2 regions of the Lysinibacillus sp. FSL K6-0075 genome follow, and region 1 is predicted to be linked to the other one. Evidence: riboswitches for the same ligand, from Rfam matches in the RefSeq annotation. Region 1 holds a riboswitch; the other holds the start of a gene.
The links. Region 1 has a riboswitch for cobalamin ahead of MHB65_RS12475 (glutaredoxin). Riboswitches for the same ligand answer to the same signal wherever they lie in the genome.
Positions count from the first base shown of each region.

Region 1 (9,202 bases):
TGAATTTTTTTGATTTTTACTTCTAGATTCATTGTGCTTCATCCTTAACGATTAAAATTGAATGTGTCATCTGTGATCGGCGCAACTTTTGCCTTGGCATAGGTAGCACCCTTTTGTGAAAAGAAATCATATGTGGAGCCTTCATTACGAATACCATTCATCACAATCGGATTGACTTCCTCTTCTGGGAACATGGCTTCAAAGCCGACATTCATTAGTGCTTTATTAGCATTATAACGTACATACGCTCTCACTTCAGGCGATAATCCTGTTTCCGCATAAATATCATCGGTATATTTCATTTCATTTTGATATAAATCTAATAATAGCTCATAGCCCCATAAATGTAGCTCTTCTTGTTTTTCCTTTGAAAATTGCTTGAATAGATTTTGAGCAAAAAATCCAACTGCTACACCATGGATAGATTCGTCGCGCAAAATAAGTGAAATGATTTCAGCACTGTTTCGTAGGAAGCCTTGTCCCCCTAAGTACAATGGATAGAAAAAGCCAGAATAGAAAAGGAAGGATTCGAGCATGACGGATGAGAACATTGCTTTCCATAAACTCTCTGGATTGCCTTCTTCAATACTATTATAAATATCTGCAATTTTATTTGCCTTATACTGTAGGAATTCATTTTTCTTGACCCACTCAAATAGCTCGTCTATTTCTTCATTTGTACAAAGCGTTGTGAAAATATAAGAGTAAGATTTGGCATGGATGGCCTCAAATGCATCAAAAACAGTTAGGACAGCCTTCTCCTGTAAATCGTCTGTATAAGCGGCAACACGATTCATCCCTATATTTGTTTGTACAGTATCTAGTAAGGTTAATCCTGCAAATACTTTTTTATATGTGTCTTGATGCTCAAAGCTTTTCCATTGCTTAATATCTTTACTGACCGCAATTTCTTCAGGAAACCAAATTTGCTTCCATTGCTGATCCCAAAATATTTGGGCAAGCTCACTTGTTGCTTTATTCCAATTGACGGCCTCATAGATTATATTTGACATGCTACACACTCCTCTAAGCTTTGTAATCGTTGACGAACATAGTAAACAGACTTAATGCCCTTTACCCATGCATAAATGTATACTTTAGCCAATTGTTCGGTTGTCCAATTGTCTGTTACATAAAGTGTCATGGAAATACCTTGGTCAACGTGTTTTTGAGAAGCTGCGTATAAATCAATTAAATCATACGGATTTACATCATATGCCTCCACATATAAATGGCTGTTGTCATTTGTTAGATGAGGCATTGGATAAATCGTTCTACTATCAGCATAATCACGAACCTCTACGCGCTCTGTACATGGTGCGATTGAAGCCGTACAGCTACGAATATATGAGATACTGCCAGTTGGGGCAATAGCCAAACGATAGGAATGGAATAGACCGTATTGCATTACATCCTGCTTTAACGTTTCCCACATCTTGTTCGTAATGATTGGAATATTGCCAAGTGCTTTCAACACAACAGGTGAAAGTTCTTCTTCAGTCTTAGTTATATATTGGTCAAAATAGCTACCTGATGCATAATCACTGTCCTCAAATCGGTAGAAGGTTGCAGCTTTTTCTTTCGCCATTTCCATCGAAGATTTCAGTGAGTAATAGTTCATCGCTTCCATAAAGTGATCCATGAAATCAATCGAATCTTTTGAGCCGTACAAGATGCCCTCCGTCACGAGATGCCCATGGAGGTTCATACAGCCAAGCCCTACAGAATGCATTAATTGATTGGCTTTTGCAACTGACGGTACATTCTTGATATGTGTCATTTGTGACACATTCGTTAATAAGTGCATGGCTGTATCGACTAATGCGCCGAAATCATTGACTTTACTTGCTGCATGGATATCAATAGACCCTAAGTTACACGATACATCGAGTCCATAGTCATTTGGTTGATCTTGGTCCGTAATAATACTTGTCTCTTGCACTTGCAGAATTTCGGTACAGAGATTGGACATTTTTACGCGACCAATGTTTTTTAAAGGATGTACCTTATTGACATTATCATCAAAGATTTCAAACGGATAGCCCGATTCAAATTGTGCTTTTTTCACCTCTGTGTAAAGCTTACGTGCATTCAAACGTTTAATTTTACGAATTTTAGGGTTATCAAGTAGCTCGTAATACATTTCTGAGATGGAGATCTCAGACATACGTTTGCCATATTCTTTATATATATCATATGGGCTAAACAAAACAATATCTTTATCGCGTTTCATCAGTTCGAAGAAAATACTAGGTATAATAATTCCTGTTGAAAGGGTTGCGAGGCGAATTTTATCATCGGCATTCGGTTTTTTAGATGAAATGAAATTTTCTATATCTGCATGGAAAATATTTAAATAAACAACACCAGAGCCATTTCGTTGCCCTAGCTGATTCGAATAACTGAAAGAATTTTCTAACAGTTTCGCAACTGGGATGACACCACTTGCACGATTCAGTATCTCTTTAATTGGATCCCCTAAAGGGCGTAAATCTGTTAAGTTGACCCCAACCCCACCACCAAGGCGTGATAGCTCTAAACAATAGCCAATGTTTTCGGCAATACTATTCATGGAGTCATCCATTGATAATTTAAAGCAGCTTACTAATTCACCACGTGCTTTCTTGCCACTATTCAATGCAGTTGGTGTGGCAGGTTGATAGGCTTCCATCATCGCTTCGACAGAACGTTCTGCTAAAGCTGTGTTGCCTTGAGCCAAATACAAAGCAATAATAACAATACGATCCTCATATTTTTCTAAAATCTCTTCGCCGTCACGACTTTTCATAGCATAGCTATCATAAAACTTGCTGGCGCTCATAAAGGATGGGAATCGGAAATTATAATCATAGGCTTTTTTATACAACTTCTTAATAAATTCCATTTCGTACATGTCGATAAATGCTTTCTCATAGTAGCCCTCATCAACTAAATAGCGGATTTTTTCCTCAATATCTATAAAATAACGCAAACGTACGTTGACATACTCTAAAAAGTAGCGGCGCGTAGCTTCACGATCTTTTTCTAACTCAAGTAATCCAGTTGTACTATAACGATTCAGTACGTCATTATTAAGCTTTAAATAGGTTTTCATCTCATTACCCTCGTTTCATAAAACGTTTGTATTGCTTCATAATCTGTTTGATTGCCTCGTAAATCTAATTTCCTTACTAAGGGTACATGATAGGTAGTAGCAATTTTCTCACCAGCAGCGCCAAATACATGATGGCCAAAGTTACTATTGCCACTGGCAACTACTCCTTTACAAAAATCTCTGTTTTTTTCTAAAAAGCGTTGCACCTTCGCTGGAATGTCACCTAAACCATCTGTGTAGGTAATTAAAAGATACGGCTTATTCAGTCGCAATTCTTCAGAGAGCTCGATAGCTTCTGCCTTTAATTTGGATACAACATTTCGGACATTGCCTGTACGACTTGCATAAACGATCATAGGGTAATCAACTCAATTTGAGAAACAATTTCCTGAACATCTCCTATAAAGGTTTCATTCATTTCTAAAACAGGCACACTTAAAAAACCTGCATCTATAATGGTTTGCTTAGCTTGTTCATCGTGATCAATGTTAACAATTTCTGCTTCAAGTCCTGCACGTTGTAATTCAGATTTTACCCACAGGCATTTTGGACAAATTGTTTTCGTATAAAGTTTCATAGAAATCCCTCTTTTCATAAAATAAAAAGGCTATCTCTTTAAGAGAGATAGCTAAAATGGAAACGTTAACATACTAAAAATACCGACGTTCCCATCTCTTAATCCCCGAAGAAATGATTAATTTGTTTTAGAAAGGCAGGTCTCCTGGCTTTGCTTCATTCTCTGATTTCCTTCCCATGCGCATGCACAGTGGATGCTATCATCGTCAGCTTAACAGTTGCGGGGACAGCGTCGGAATTGTACCGAACTTCCCTTTTAAACTACATATAGTAGTACCTTAGTAAAACGAACACAATATATTGTTGTTGTTCAATAGTTTTAAGTTTACCATCCTTCAAATGAAAAGTAAATCTAGATTCTAAACTTCTTTATTTTTGGATTATTCAGTATTTTTTATTATGTAGTTCGAAATAGATTATCACTAATTACTTATACCTAAACAAAATATATATTTTAAACGATGTACGAGATTTTCTATTAAAATCTATCTACAGTAAATCTATTCATTTATAGAATGCCTAAAATAATCTTGAATAGCTATGGAAACAGTCTATATTCTGAAGAAAAATAGACTGTTTGACACTAGGAACATCTATTAGTGCTTTTCAATAAACAGGGCCAATTCCTTATAAAATTCCGGCGTTGCTGCAGAATTTGTATGAAATTGAGGATTATATTTGGATAAAAGCTTATATAATTTAGTTGCAGTTAATAGATTCTGTTCTCTATCGTAAGCCCTAAAACGATCATAGACCTCTTTCACTTTCCCATTTACTGAATGAGAAAAGTAATATTGCACTTCTTTATCCTCTAAGTAGTCTAGTTGCCACTTGTAACATATTAAATTTGTGAGGAAAAACATTTCTAATGCTGGCATTTCCCCACCTTTCATTAGCAATGTCATGCCATAATCAAAGGCATTTTCTAACCATTTCACTCCATGACGGTCCCTGTAAAAACGAATTAATTTTTGTAGACCATGCCCTTGTTCTTTCACAAGATACGAGTGAATATTCGTATTTCCAGCATTTCTTTCCCATTCATCAAGAGAAAATTTATATTTTCTTATCAGTTTCATCCAAAGCTTTTGAAGTTTTTCTTCAGAAATAGCGTGTGTTTGTTTATTCCATTTTAACAGTATCTCTAAATATTCTAATACAAAGCATCTCTCTAGCTCAAAATGATCCAAATTTCTAAATAGAGTATCTTGATCAATATCAATGCTATCTTCTAAAATTTTTTCATCTATCAGCATTCTATTGCCCCGACTAACTCACGTTTTATATTTAGATAGGCATAATTAATATTTTTGTAATCATCAGGATTTTCTTGTATTAATATTTTGATATAAACTTGTAGGGAAATCATGTGCTCACTAGAAAGGTTGTTCATTATTTGCTGCTTTAATTGATTTTCATAAAATAAAATTGAATGTGATGTCATCTTGTTCACTCCTATTCGTTCATAAAAAAAACATCTTTCCCCTTAGGTAAGATGCTAGCTATGACTTAAATACTACATAGTTCTTCAACCAATATAAAATAAGTCGTCTATACTGAATAGAGACCCTTTTCTTGGTTGTCGCACTATGAGTATGATGAAGGTAATTCGTCACACTCAACACCCCCTATCCTCGTAGGTTTTTTGGCTGTACTAGACAAAGGCAGGTCTCCTGGCTTATGATCATCACACATTTTCCCTTCCCATTACATGACATAACAGTGGCTTTGAAAATGTACTCCGAATTACAGTTGCGGGACAGCGCCGGATTTTCACCGAACTTCCCTTTTAAACAAACTCATTATGAATTTGTACCTTTATCCTGTTATTCCGTTTTTTATAGTATAACATATCAATCTCTTTGCTAACTTACTTCGCATATCACTACAAACAAGAAACCATCTACCTTTTAAATAGTAGATGGTTTCAACGTTTATCAATAGAAAATCCACTTGTTTTTACTTTTTTACTGTCGCATTACGATCTTGAAAGAAATTTTCTAGGTCTTTATCTGTAAATTCATTGAATGTTTGATAGGTATATTGTGGATTTCGGTCCTTATCAATGACAACAGAGCGTACACCTTCAAAGAAATCCTCATGTCTTAAAAAGTTTTTAGCCAAGATTAAATCTGTCGCAAAGCATTCCTCTAATGTCTTATCTTGAGCATCTATCAGTTGCTTTAACGTAATCTTTAACGATGATGGAGATTTAGATAGAAGGAACTGCTTTGTTTCTTGCGCAAATTTACTTGGATCATTGTCTAAGGATTCAACTATCTCTTCCACAGTATATTTTGAAAAATGCTGATCGATCTTATGTTGGAGGTGAGCAAGATCACTGTTTGTTAAAGGTGTACTTGAATAGTCCTCCATTAATTGGCCTAGAGCTGTGCTGGTCTCCAATGTATGCCAGTCTAATTGTTCAATGCGCGCTAGGAAAGTGTCTAACTGATCGCTTGTCATGTAGCAATCTGCGCCATTGGCAAAGAGAACATCCGCAGCTCGGATGACCGATGCAGTTAAGGCTAAGTAGTATCCTACATAGCCTGGTGCTTGATTTAAGAAATAGCCAGCTCCAACATCCGGAAAGAAGCCAATATTCATTTCTGGCATAGCCCATTTCGTTCGTTCAGTGACGATTCGGTGGCTTGCCCCATAGGTTAATCCGACCCCACCTCCCATGACAATGCCATCAAGGCAGGCAATAATGGGTTTAGGGTAGTGGTAGATCGCCATATCTACTTGATATTCTTCTTCAAAAAAGATTTCAGCATTTTTGAAAGCTTCCTGACTGGAGCGAGCTTTATAAAGTGTTTTAATGTCACCACCTGCGCAAAATCCCTTCTCACCAGCTCCTTTTAGGATGATTAGCTGAATTTGGTCATTTGCTCGCCATTCTTTCAGTTTCTCTCCGATGGGCTTTAGCATTTCAGTAGAAAGTGAATTTAAGGCTTTAGGACGATTCAGTGTAATGGTTGCTGCGCCGCCGTCACTGACAGAAAATAGTACTTCGTTCGTCATATCGATTCCCTCCTTTAAGAATGTTTAAAGTCTGGCTGTCTTTTTTCAATAAATGCCTGAACCCCTTCTTTAGCATCCTCTGTTAAAAACAACTCTGCAAAACGTGTTCGTTCAAGTTCTAGCCCATTTTGGAGATGATCTTTGCCGCCCTGTATGACACATTCAATTGTACGGGACACACTTGTCATACTTTTACCCTCAACAAAGGACTGCGCAATCGCTTTTGCAGTTGACAGAAGCTCCTCTGGTTCTGTCACCAGTTGAATAATGCCTAATCGTAGTGCTTCGTCGGCACTTAGTTGTTTACTTGTTAAAATCAATTGTAGTGCCTTTGCTTGCCCCGTGATTCTGCTCAATCGTTGAGTCCCCCCGAATGTCGGCAATAAGCCAAGCTTTAATTCTGGTAAACCAACAATGGCATTATTTGATGCAATTCTGAAATGACAGCCTAATGCTAACTCTAATCCTCCTCCAAGAGCTGGACCATTAATAGCAGCAATAACAGGCTTTTTCATGGATTCAATTTCATCACATAGTGCTTGACCTCTCTCAGCCATCTGCAATGCTTTTTCCTGTTGCCCAAAGGCAGAAACAAATTCCTTAATATCTGCACCAGCGGCAAAAAATCGTCCAGAGCCTGTCATAATGATAGCATTCGTTTGTTCGTCCACAGCTAACTCTTTGAGAATGAGTCGAAGATTTTCAATCGATGCGGATGATAAAGTATTTGCTGGTGGATGATCTAAATGAATGATCGTGATGGCACCTTCCTTGCTTACATTGGCAAAAGTATCGACCATTATCGTTTCCCTCCTATTTAATAACAATTAACTTATCGATTTTGGATTGTTAATAATACTTCTAGCAATCTCTCGCTTTTTCATAAAGAGATTTTGATGAAGCGGGATGTTTAGTTGTTGAATAGCATCTAGCCAGATTTTTCGCTTTTGTTCATTTGTTTCAGCAGCACAAATAATATCAATTGTACTTTTTTCTATTTTACGGTAGCCCTCCTGACAGATGATATCAGTCATCAAGTGCTTCGTTTTTTCATTTGCGTTTTTTTCAGTTCTTAGTAAAGAAGCTTCCATAACATAAAGATCCTTCGCTATATCAGCCAACAGACGCATGTATTCCTGCTCTTGTTCCAAATGGATCTGTGCGTCTGTAATGACAGTAAGAGCTATTTGCCTTAAATAGTTGGAAAGCTGGATGTATTGCTGATTTATTTCAGCTGGCTTATAGGCTTCAGGCGCATTATACGTAGAAGGTGCGAGTGTATATTTTTTATATAACATTTTCGCAATGGTTAAACGATTGATTTCGTTTGTCCCTTCAAAAATACGGCTAATCCTCGCATCACGATACAATCGTTCTACCTCATAATCTTGCATATAGCCATAGCCACCATGTATTTGTACAGCTTCATCTACAATTTTGCCAAGGGCTTCTGAGCAATTGACTTTATTAAGGGCGCATTCCAAAGCGAAATCGGCTATTTTATGAACCATCGACTCTTTACTAGCTAACTCAATCGCATCATCCATTTCTCCAGCTGTCCGATAGGCAGCACTTTCTGCCCCATATATCGAAATGGCCATGTCCGCAAGCTTTTCCTGTATCATAGTAAAATCAACAATTGGCTTGTGAAATTGCTTCCGTTCCTTCCCGTAACTCACAGCTAATTGTAGAGCCTGTTTGGCAGTGCCGATGTTGGAGAAAGCTAGCTTTAGACGTGCCATATTCAATATATTCATCGCCACTTTATGGCCTTTTCCAACTTCGCCAAGTACATTCTCCCTCGGTACGCTAACATCCTCTAATATAAGGGTAGCCGTCGAAGATCCCTTAATGCCCATCTTCTCTTCTTCCTGTCCCACAGATACCCCTGTAAAGGTACGCTCTACAATGAAAGCAGTCATGCCTTCACTTGTTTTGGCAAAAACAACAAAGATATCTGCTAGCTGCGCATTGGTAATCCATTGCTTTTCACCGTTTAAGATCCATGCAGAGCCATCTCCATTTAAAATCGCATTTGTTTTGGGATGTAATGCATCTGAACCTGCGTCTGGCTCAGTCAATGCGTAGGCTCCAATCCATTCACCTGAGGCCAACTTTGGTAAGTATCTGTGCTTTTGTGACGCATCTCCAAAATAGACATAGGGCAATGTGCCGACTCCTGCATGAATATTGTAAGAGACACTAAATGAGCCGCCATAGCCCATTTTTTCTGCAACGAGCCCTGAAATTTTTTTATTGAGTGCCAGCCCCCCATAGTCTTCGGGTATCTCAATGGCTAGTAAACCAAGGTCACCTGCTTTTTGAAATAACTGACGAGTAACTTCATATTGATGCTTTTCAATAGCTGTAGTATTAGGTGAGACATCCTGTTTAATGAAGAGCTCTGCCGTTTTTGCGATGAGCTCTTCCTCATCTTGAAAGTCCTCTGGTGTAAAGATGGTCATTTTGTCCTCTAGTTTATCCATACTAGCCCTCCTTGAAAGAAAA
Region 1 is NZ_CP151947.1:2,540,825-2,550,026, reverse strand. Features, by position in the region: gene dut (dUTP diphosphatase) at 1-32, opposite strand, end outside; gene nrdF (class 1b ribonucleoside-diphosphate reductase subunit beta) at 45-1,013, opposite strand; gene nrdE (class 1b ribonucleoside-diphosphate reductase subunit alpha) at 1,001-3,094, opposite strand; gene nrdI (class Ib ribonucleoside-diphosphate reductase assembly flavoprotein NrdI) at 3,091-3,450, opposite strand; gene MHB65_RS12475 (glutaredoxin) at 3,447-3,671, opposite strand; cobalamin riboswitch at 3,788-3,966, opposite strand; gene MHB65_RS12470 (hypothetical protein) at 4,267-4,926, opposite strand; gene MHB65_RS12465 (hypothetical protein) at 4,920-5,114, opposite strand; cobalamin riboswitch at 5,316-5,505, opposite strand; gene MHB65_RS12460 (enoyl-CoA hydratase/isomerase family protein) at 5,630-6,694, opposite strand; gene MHB65_RS12455 (enoyl-CoA hydratase-related protein) at 6,709-7,494, opposite strand; gene MHB65_RS12450 (acyl-CoA dehydrogenase family protein) at 7,522-9,180, opposite strand.

Region 2 (9,202 bases), 200 kb from region 1:
CAAACGCCCATAGTAAATGAAAGGGTTCACAATCGGACTCGTTCACACATACTTAGGGTTTGTTTGGCATTGTGTGATGAAAGAAGATAAAGCGAAGGATTTCCTCAAAACGTAGGGAGTCCTTTTTGTTTTGAAAATATGTACGCAAAGGGGATGCACGTATGACGAATATTCATGTAACGACAACGCTGGAAACGCCTTATGAAGATATGAACATTTGTAAGCAACCACGCACAGAAGTTGCCAAGAAAGCGAAAACAAGAATGGTGGTCGAATCGCTGATCGATCAATTATTAGCAACGAAGCTGATACGCAACGATCGCTTCTTTGAGCAAATCTTATATAATAAAGAAATTATTTGGATACAAAAAGGGGATGTGGACGGTCATCTATTGGCAAAGGCAGCATTAACAGATGAGCTGAAAACAAAGACCAATCATTTTATGATGTATATGCCGACCAATCCGATTGTCTATGAAGTCAATGGGGAAGCGTATCACTTAATTACGCGCATTGATTCAACACGCGCAAAGCCTAACCTTGATCGTCTAACATTGGAGCCAAAGCCTGTTTTAAGTGCCGCTCGTGTCAATGACTTATTATGCTCGATTGTCATGCGCTTTTATGAAACATATTTACACGATTTGGCACCTCACCATGACAAACTCATCGCATTCGTGCAGCAGGAATATGCCCAGTTTATTGAAGCGGTGCAAGCGTTAAATGATTATCACTTCAACTGGCATCCACGCGGCAATGGGCACGAGCTCTTACTGCAATTAATTGATCATCTGCAAATTTTAAAAAGTCACCCAGGCAAGGTACTGATTGATTTTACGAACAAGCATGACTACGTGATAGTAGAACCCGCTTATTTGATGGACAAACCAACAAAGAAAGCTGTCGGTGCACTATAAAAACAAGCCCTCCGTTTTATGGAGGGCTTGCTTTCATTTAAATGCAGGATCGAAATATATTCACGTTCAAGCAAGAAATACTCGCGCTTGAGCGAAGAATACCCGCGGAAGCAAGCAAAACGCCTCCGAGCGAGCAGGCCGACTCCTGCCCTATAAACAATGCATGGCTGCCTGAGCTTCATGCCACGGAACCGTATATCCTTTGCCCTTTGCACAAAAAATACTAGAGGAACTATATTCAGGGTCGGCATTTTTATCGTAGCCAATCTGTGCAATCACTTCCTCTGTATTATGGCACATATCATAGCCATCAAATTGGAGTGTGAGTGCGCCTTTTCCATTTGTATAGGCAGCAAAGGTTGTGCTGTAGCTCATTAAAGTGGCAACGGGCGCGCGACCTGTTAGCACCACATCTGTTTCGGATAATATCGGGTCATCGAATGTGCCTGCTGCTTGCTGAACGTCAGTCATCATGCGGCCGATAAAGTCGTTTGAAGCCTTCATTTTAAAACGATAATAGGGTTCAAGTAGAACATTTTGGGCTTGCTCTAGTCCCTGGCGCAGCGCACGGAAACTAGCTTCTCGGAAATCGCCGCCCGATGTATGTTCATTATGCCCGCGACCTGTTAGAAGCGTAAAATGAACATCTGTTACAGGGAAGCCTGTAAGTAAGCCATGATGATCGCGCTCAAACAGGTGCTTTTCAACAAGGCGCTGATTGCCTACGGATAAATGATCTGCATGACAGGCATTGCTGAAGGTATTGCCGGTTCCACGTGGATTTGGCTCCATTAATAAATGAACTTCCGCATAATGCTTGAGTGGCTCGAAATGGCCATAGCCTGTCACCTTCGTCGCAATGGTCTCCATATATAAAATTTGCGGCTCGCCAAAGGAGACGGCTAATGAAAAACGTCTCATTAATACCTCTGTCAGGACCTCCAATTGAATGACACCCATAATATGGACATGGATTTCCTGGAACTTTTCCTGCCAAACGACACGTAAAGAAGGCTCTTCGGCTTCAATTAAACGGAAAATCTGTAGCACTTCCTTGATATGCTGATCGCCCGCATATTGAACCTTTGCCTGTAGCGTTGGGACAAGCTCATAGGGCTGTGTTAGCGTCGTTGTACCGATTCGATCTCCAATGTTTGCCTGACTCAGCCCTTTCACCGCGAAAATCTCTCCTGCTTCAACCTGTTGAACGGTCTCAAAGCGACTGCCATTATAAAGGCGAATTTCTGTCACTTTTTCCGTCACTTCACCAAATGAAAATTCATCCCGCACATGTAAGGAGCCCTTGACAGCCTTCATAAAGGTTAAACGCTGATGCCCATCATGACGAATTTTAAAAACCTCTCCTTCAAACGGGACATCCTGCTCAAATTGGGTAGCCGTTAACAGGGGAAGCTGGTCAAGAAATTCCTGAATGCCCTCATCCTTTAAGGCAGAGCCTATAAAGCAAGGGAAAGCACATTCGTTTTTAATCATGGCCTGTAGCTGAGCAAGACATGGTTCATGCTCTAATGACTCATTCAGAAAGGCATCCAGCAATTTTTCGTCGCGCTCCGCCAGCCATTCCATGATGCTATTTGACACATAATCTGCTCGCAGCGGTTCATCGACGAACAACACATGCTGAGAGCAATCTTTACGAAGCTGGCTCATGACAGCTCCTACATTTGCTCCTTCACGATCCGTTTTATTGATAAAGAAGAAGGTTGGGACATGGTATTTACGTAAAAGCTGCCACACGGTTTCAGTATGGCCTTGTATCCCTTCGACTGCGCTAATGATAATAATGGCATAATCCATCACACGGATGGCACGCTCCATCTCAGGGGAGAAATCGACATGCCCAGGTGTATCAATCAATGTGTATGTATCATCGCCAATGCTCATGCGACCTTGCTCGGCAAAGATCGTAATCCCACGCCTGCGCTCTAGCTCATGATTATCAAGAAAGGTATCCTGATGATCGACTCGACCACGGGCTTGAATACTATTTGTATGAAAAAGCACTTGCTCAGAGAAGGTCGTTTTCCCTGCATCCACATGCGCCAGTACACCGATTGTTTTGTACATAAGAAATCCTCGTTTCTATAGATTGCTATCTTTTCATTGTAACAGAATACTCGCATATATAATTCTTGTAAAATAGTTCGTATTTTTGTCGAAATAGTGCTAATATAGTGATGATTGCATAATTAGCGTCATACTACGCTAGTCTATCAATAGTATTGACCATAATAGAACGTATTGGTGCAAATGGCATTTGTCATTTGCTTAAAAGGGAAATCGGTGCAATTCCGATGCTGTCCCGCAACTGTAAATGGGGAGTCTATACAGCATGCCACTGTAGTAAAACTATGGGAAGGCGTATAGATGATGAACCTAAGCCAGGATACCTGCCAGTATGTGTTTTTTGACTAAGAACCACGAGGATGGGGATAGTGATAAAGGTAATGATGATACCGTTATTTCACTATGCTACTCTCTTGGCGACAAGAGGGTTTTTTTTATGCCCTTCCAACCACATGGGTAGTAAAGAAGTCTCTGATTTCTTTCTATATTTTAACAACAAAGGAGAAAAGGACATGAAGAAATGGAAAAGTATATGGCTGATGATGATCATTGCCTTGGTCGCTATTTTAGGGGCTTGTAATGCAAAGGACAAAACTGAATCAGCAGCACAAGGTGAAAAGGTTGAGCCATCTGAGGCAGCAACAGAAGTAACCATTGAAAATAATGACACAAGCCAAACATATAAGGAAGCACCTACGAAAGCGATTAGCTTAAATCAGCATGTGACAGAAATTATGCTGGCGCTTGGCTTAGAGGATTCTATGGTTGGGACGGCTTACTTAGATGACAAAATCTATGAGCCCCTGCAAGAGGCATACGATAAAGTCCCTGTGCTTTCTGACCAATACCCAACGAAGGAGCAAGTGATTGATGCCGAGGCGGATTTCTTATATGCAGGCTGGAAAAGTGGCTTTGGTGAAAAGGGCGTTGGCACACCAGAGGAGCTTGAAGAATTAGGCATTCATACGTATTTACATACGGCTTCTAACATGACAAAACCAACATTAGAAGATATTTTCACTGATATTCGCAATATCGCGAAGATTTTCCGTATCGAAGATCGTGGCGAAGCTTTAATTGAGCAAATGACAAAAGATGTAGAGGCAGTACAAGCTAAATTACCAAAAGATAGCGAAAAATTACGTGTTCTTGTGTTTGATAGCGGTGAAAAGGATGTATTTACAGCTGGTCAAAACTTTATGAATGAGCTGGTGACAATCGCGGGTGGTCAAAATATCTTTGGTGATGTGGAATCAGGCTGGACAACTGTGTCGAAGGAAGATGCAGTAGATCGTAATCCAGAGGTTGTTGTCGTGATTGATTATGGTGAAACAACGGCAGAACAAAAGATCCAATTCTTAAAAAATGATCCAGCATTAAAGGAGATGGAAGCTGTCAAGAATGATCACTTTGTCATCCTGCCACTTTCAGCAGCATCTGAAGGGGTTCGTGCGGCAGAGGCCATTGAAATTTTAGCGAAGGGCTTCTATCCTGAAAACTTTTAAACCAATTTGAGCTAGCGCTTTGCTAGCTCCTTTTTCATAAGGAGCGATATCAATGAACGCATTTCAAAAAAACGTACCAGATCAAACATTTGAAACACTAAACCGTGAGGGTGAATTTACCCGTCTAGCAGTTAGCCCTGGCATTATCAATAAGCATTATACGCCAGCGCAATTTCAAAAAATAGCCGAAATTGCTGGCGAAAAGGGTGCGATTAAGTATTCCGCCTCCTATAGTATTCTCGTATCCATTCCAACGAGCGATGCGACAGAAGCTGTGCAAGCCTTACAGGAAGCGGGTCTTTATGTTGCGTCCTCTGGCTCCATTATTGCCATGAAGGCTTGCGATTTTTGTGATGGTGAGAAAATGGAGGCTGCTCCGATAACTGAACATCTTTATCATGCTTTAGAGGGGATCAAGGTACCTGCAAGAGTACGTGTCAATATCAATGGCTGTGCATCTGCCTGCTACAATGCAGTCTATGATGATATTGGGCTCGTGTATCAGCAGGAAAGCTTTGATGTCTATTTAGGTGCTGTGCCGATGGGGGCAAAGGCACAGGCTGGCACATTATTCGCTAAAAGGGTAGGTGTCGAGCACATTGAAGATTTTTTATTGCACATGATAAGCCTTTATAAAGAGCATGCTCGCCCGAATGAACCCTTTTATAAATTTTATCGCAGAACCAAGTCCGCAGAATATTGGGAACTAGTAAAAAATTCTATTAAATAGCAGGAATATTACTTAGGGTGTCGAAGTATTGTAGTAAGGCACAGAAAATTACAATACAAAGGAGCAAGAACATGACATCGAAACAAGGGATTCAACCAGAAGATCTTTATCACTTAAAATCAGTAGCAGATCCACAGCTATCACCCGATGGAACTGAGGTAGTTTATGTAGAGACTCGTATGGACGAGAAGAAAAACGACTATATCTCGAATTTATTTTACATAAACTTGAAGGACAAAACGCCACAGCAATGGACATTTGGTGAGGATAGAACAAGTTCCCCTGTTTGGTCACCAGATGGCAGCCAAATTGCGTTTTTGTCAACGAGAACAGGTAAATCGCAAATTTATGTGCTATCGAAAGCAGGTGGAGAGGCAAAACAGCTGACACATTGTAAAAATGGGGCGACATCCCCTGTCTGGTCCCCATGTGGCAAGAAAATTGCTTTTTCAGTCGTCCTAGGGAAAGATGAAACCATCCAAGATAAAGCGGAGGATGAGAAGAAGAAGGATAAAGAACTCAAGCCACTAGAAATCGAGAAAATGAAGCACAAATCGGATGCTGGTGGATTTATTGATATGGAGCAGTTTATCCATATTGCCCTTGTCAATGTGGAATCAGGAGAGCTAGAGCAAGTGACGGAGGGAAAAGAGTACTTCCATCTCGGTACATGGTCGCCAGACGGCAAATACCTTACGTACTTAGCCGATAAAGCGGAGGATTTGGATTTCTCATTTAATGTGGATATCTTTTTATTGGATTTAGAAACTAAACAGAGCCGCAAGCTAACAGAAGGCTCTGGTGCATATTACCAAACGGCTTGGTCTCCGAATAGCCGATTCCTTTCTTTTGTAGGCGGAGAGCGTGAATTTGAAAATGCCACACAAGCGAAGCTATGGATATATGACATGGAGCAAAAACTGCTAAACTGTGTAACAAGTGAATTCGATGCGCCTGTCGGTGATTTTGTCATCGGTGATTTTCTACAAGGGGTAGCGTCACCACGCGTGCAATGGATGAATGATAATCATAGCTTCTACTTCCAAGTCACAGATCACGGCAATGCAGCGATTTATTTCGGAAATGTAGATGGCGAAATTTACCCAGCGATTCATGATGATCAATATGTCTATGGCTTTTCACTTGATCCGCAAAACGATCAGGCTATTGTAGCGATTAGCACAACGACAAACCCAGGCGATTTGTTTTATGTAAACCTAAAAACAGGTGACAAAGAACAGTTGACGTCAATTAATGAAGAATTTTTAAAGACCAAAACATTAGCTGTTCCCGAAAGTATTGAATTGGAAGGCGCTGAAGGCTGGAAAGTCAATGGCTGGATCATGAAGCCAGTTGGCTATGAAGAAGGGAAGAAGTATCCTCTTATTCTTGAAATCCATGGTGGTCCACATGCGATGTATGGCAACACCTACTTTAATGAATTTCAAATCCTTGCTGCACAAGGCTTTGCAGTGCTTTATACTAATCCGCGTGGTAGTCATGGCTATGGCCAAAAATTTGTGGATGCAGTACGTGGCGATTATGGTGGCAATGATTATGCAGACTTAATGGCAGCGGTAGACTACGCTTTGGAGCACTATGATTTTATTGACCAAGACCGTCTTGGTGTAACAGGTGGAAGCTATGGTGGCTTTATGACCAACTGGATTGTGGGCCATACAAATCGCTTTAAAGCGGCTGTGACGCAGCGCTCCATTTCAAACTGGATTAGCTTTGCGGGTGTCAGTGATATCGGCTATTACTTTACAGACTGGCAAATTCAAGCAGGACTCGATGATATAGAGAAGCTATGGCATCATTCACCGCTGAAATATGTAGACAATGTGGAGACACCATTATTGATTTTACATGGTGAAAAAGACTATCGTTGTCCAATTGAGCAGGCAGAACAATTATTTATTGCCTTAAAGTATCGGAAAAAAGAAACAAAATTCGTTCGTTTCCCTGAGGCGAATCATGAACTATCAAGGAGCGGCAAGCCCACATTACGAATTAATCGACTTGAATATATTCGTGATTGGTTTGTGAAATATCTATAATAGGGTGGCCTAAGAAGAGCATAGCTTCTTAGGCTATTTTTAATAGAAAAGCCCTGTATGATTGTTTATAACGTTTCAATCGTTTGAAAAATCTCTTTGTAAAGGATATCTAACCCTTTCTCACCTTTCATATAGAAATACCAAACATCTTCTCGATTTGCATCATGATCATATAAATAAATTGTTGTATGAGAACCGTTCTTTAATGATTCCCAATGAGCCGTTTCAAATGTAGTTCCTTCTCTTGTAAATGGAAAATGACGTTTTGGTGAATCAAAAAAAACAATAGGGATTTTAGCGTTTTCATAAGCTTTAACCAATTTATCAGCTGATGCTTCTTCAAACATCATGGGTGTTATCATAACAGCATCAAAATTTGTGGAAATATGTAATGTATCCTCGCTAAATTCATCTAATGCAATGGTTTCGAAATGAATTTTTTCGTTATTTAATTCAGGGATAGTACCAACTACAGCCATTTTTAAAGGCGCTCCATCATATTTAGTTTCATCATTTGAACATGCAACTAATACTAACAAACTTAATATGAATAAAAATTTTTTCACAATTATCCTCCTTTTTTCTCACGATATCGTTGTGTTCATCACATAAAAAAAGAATCACAACAAGGTGTGATTCTCGATGGGTTAGTCGATTTTCTGGATGAACACGACCTTCAGATAATTAAACTCAGGGTATTCACGTTGTACTCGGAAATCCTTCGGCAAACCGTATTCCTCCACGATTTTATAGCGTGTACGAGTTTCTTTAAATGCTTGGTCAATAAAGCCTTTGAACTTTTTCATACCGAAGCTAGCATTATTTGTGGAAGCCACAATGATGCCGTTTTTAGCGGTAATGGCAATCGTGTCCTTCAGTAATTTAGGGTAGTCCTTTGCCGTTGAAAAGGTCATTTGCTTCGTACGTGCAAAGCTAGGTGGGTCTAAAACGACAAGGTCAAACTGTAAAGCATGACGCTGCGCATATTTAAAATAATGAAAGACATCCATGACTTTTATATCCTGTGCCTCATAATCAATATGATTGACACTAAATTGCTCAATCGTTTTGGCTAGACTGCGCTTGGCTACATCTACACTCGTTGTCTTGATGGCACCTCCTAGAGCAGCTGCCACAGAAAATGCTCCTGTATAGGAGAACGTATTCAGCATGTCAGTATTATTCGCATAACGCTCACGAATAGCCAATCGCACCTCACGTTGATCAAGGAAAATCCCTGTCATAGCACCATCGTTTAAATGCACTGCATAGGTCATACCATTTTCCTTTACCATGATGGGAAATTCGCCTGGCGTGCCCATCACAAAATCATCCTGCTCGATATACTGTCCTTTGCTATCAAAGCGTTTTTTCTCATAAATCGCTTGGTAGTTCACTGTCTCAGCAAGCGCCTCATAAACCACTTCTCTAAATGAGTAAATACCCTCACTATACCAGCTCACCATGTAGTAGCCGTTAAAAAAGTCGATCGTTAGACCGCCGATGCCATCTCCTTCACCGTTAAATACACGAAAAGCTGTTGTGTTTTCATTGTTGAAGAATGCAGCACGATTGTCGATGGCTTTTTTGAATTTTTTCATAAAAAAAGGTTTATCGATGGTTTCATTCGCATCGGTCGTTAGCACCCAGCCAATCCCTTTATTTTGGATTCCGTAGTAACCTGTTCCAATAAAACGGTTATGGTGATCCATGAGCTTTAGGAGTGTTCCTTGCTCAGCAGGTAGACGTCGTGCATCGACCGCTTCCTTTGAAATAAGAGGGTAGCCTTTTTTTAATTGATCAGAAAAGGGCTGTTGTATTTGTAGTGCCATTATTTGTGTCATAGTGTCATCCTTTAAAAAACGTTTTGCTCTATTATCGCACTGTTTGAGCAGGATAGCC
Region 2 is NZ_CP151947.1:2,344,579-2,353,780, forward strand. Features, by position in the region: gene MHB65_RS11485 (hypothetical protein) at 162-917, shown strand; gene MHB65_RS11490 (translation factor GTPase family protein) at 1,068-3,005, opposite strand; cobalamin riboswitch at 3,164-3,351, shown strand; gene MHB65_RS11495 (ABC transporter substrate-binding protein) at 3,518-4,510, shown strand; gene MHB65_RS11500 (precorrin-3B methylase) at 4,563-5,240, shown strand; gene MHB65_RS11505 (S9 family peptidase) at 5,312-7,300, shown strand; gene MHB65_RS11510 (amino acid oxidase) at 7,366-7,866, opposite strand; gene MHB65_RS11515 (class I SAM-dependent rRNA methyltransferase) at 7,948-9,144, opposite strand.
Region 2: linked by a shared signal. The riboswitch ahead of MHB65_RS11495 (ABC transporter substrate-binding protein) and the one ahead of MHB65_RS12475 (glutaredoxin) in region 1 are both predicted to bind cobalamin.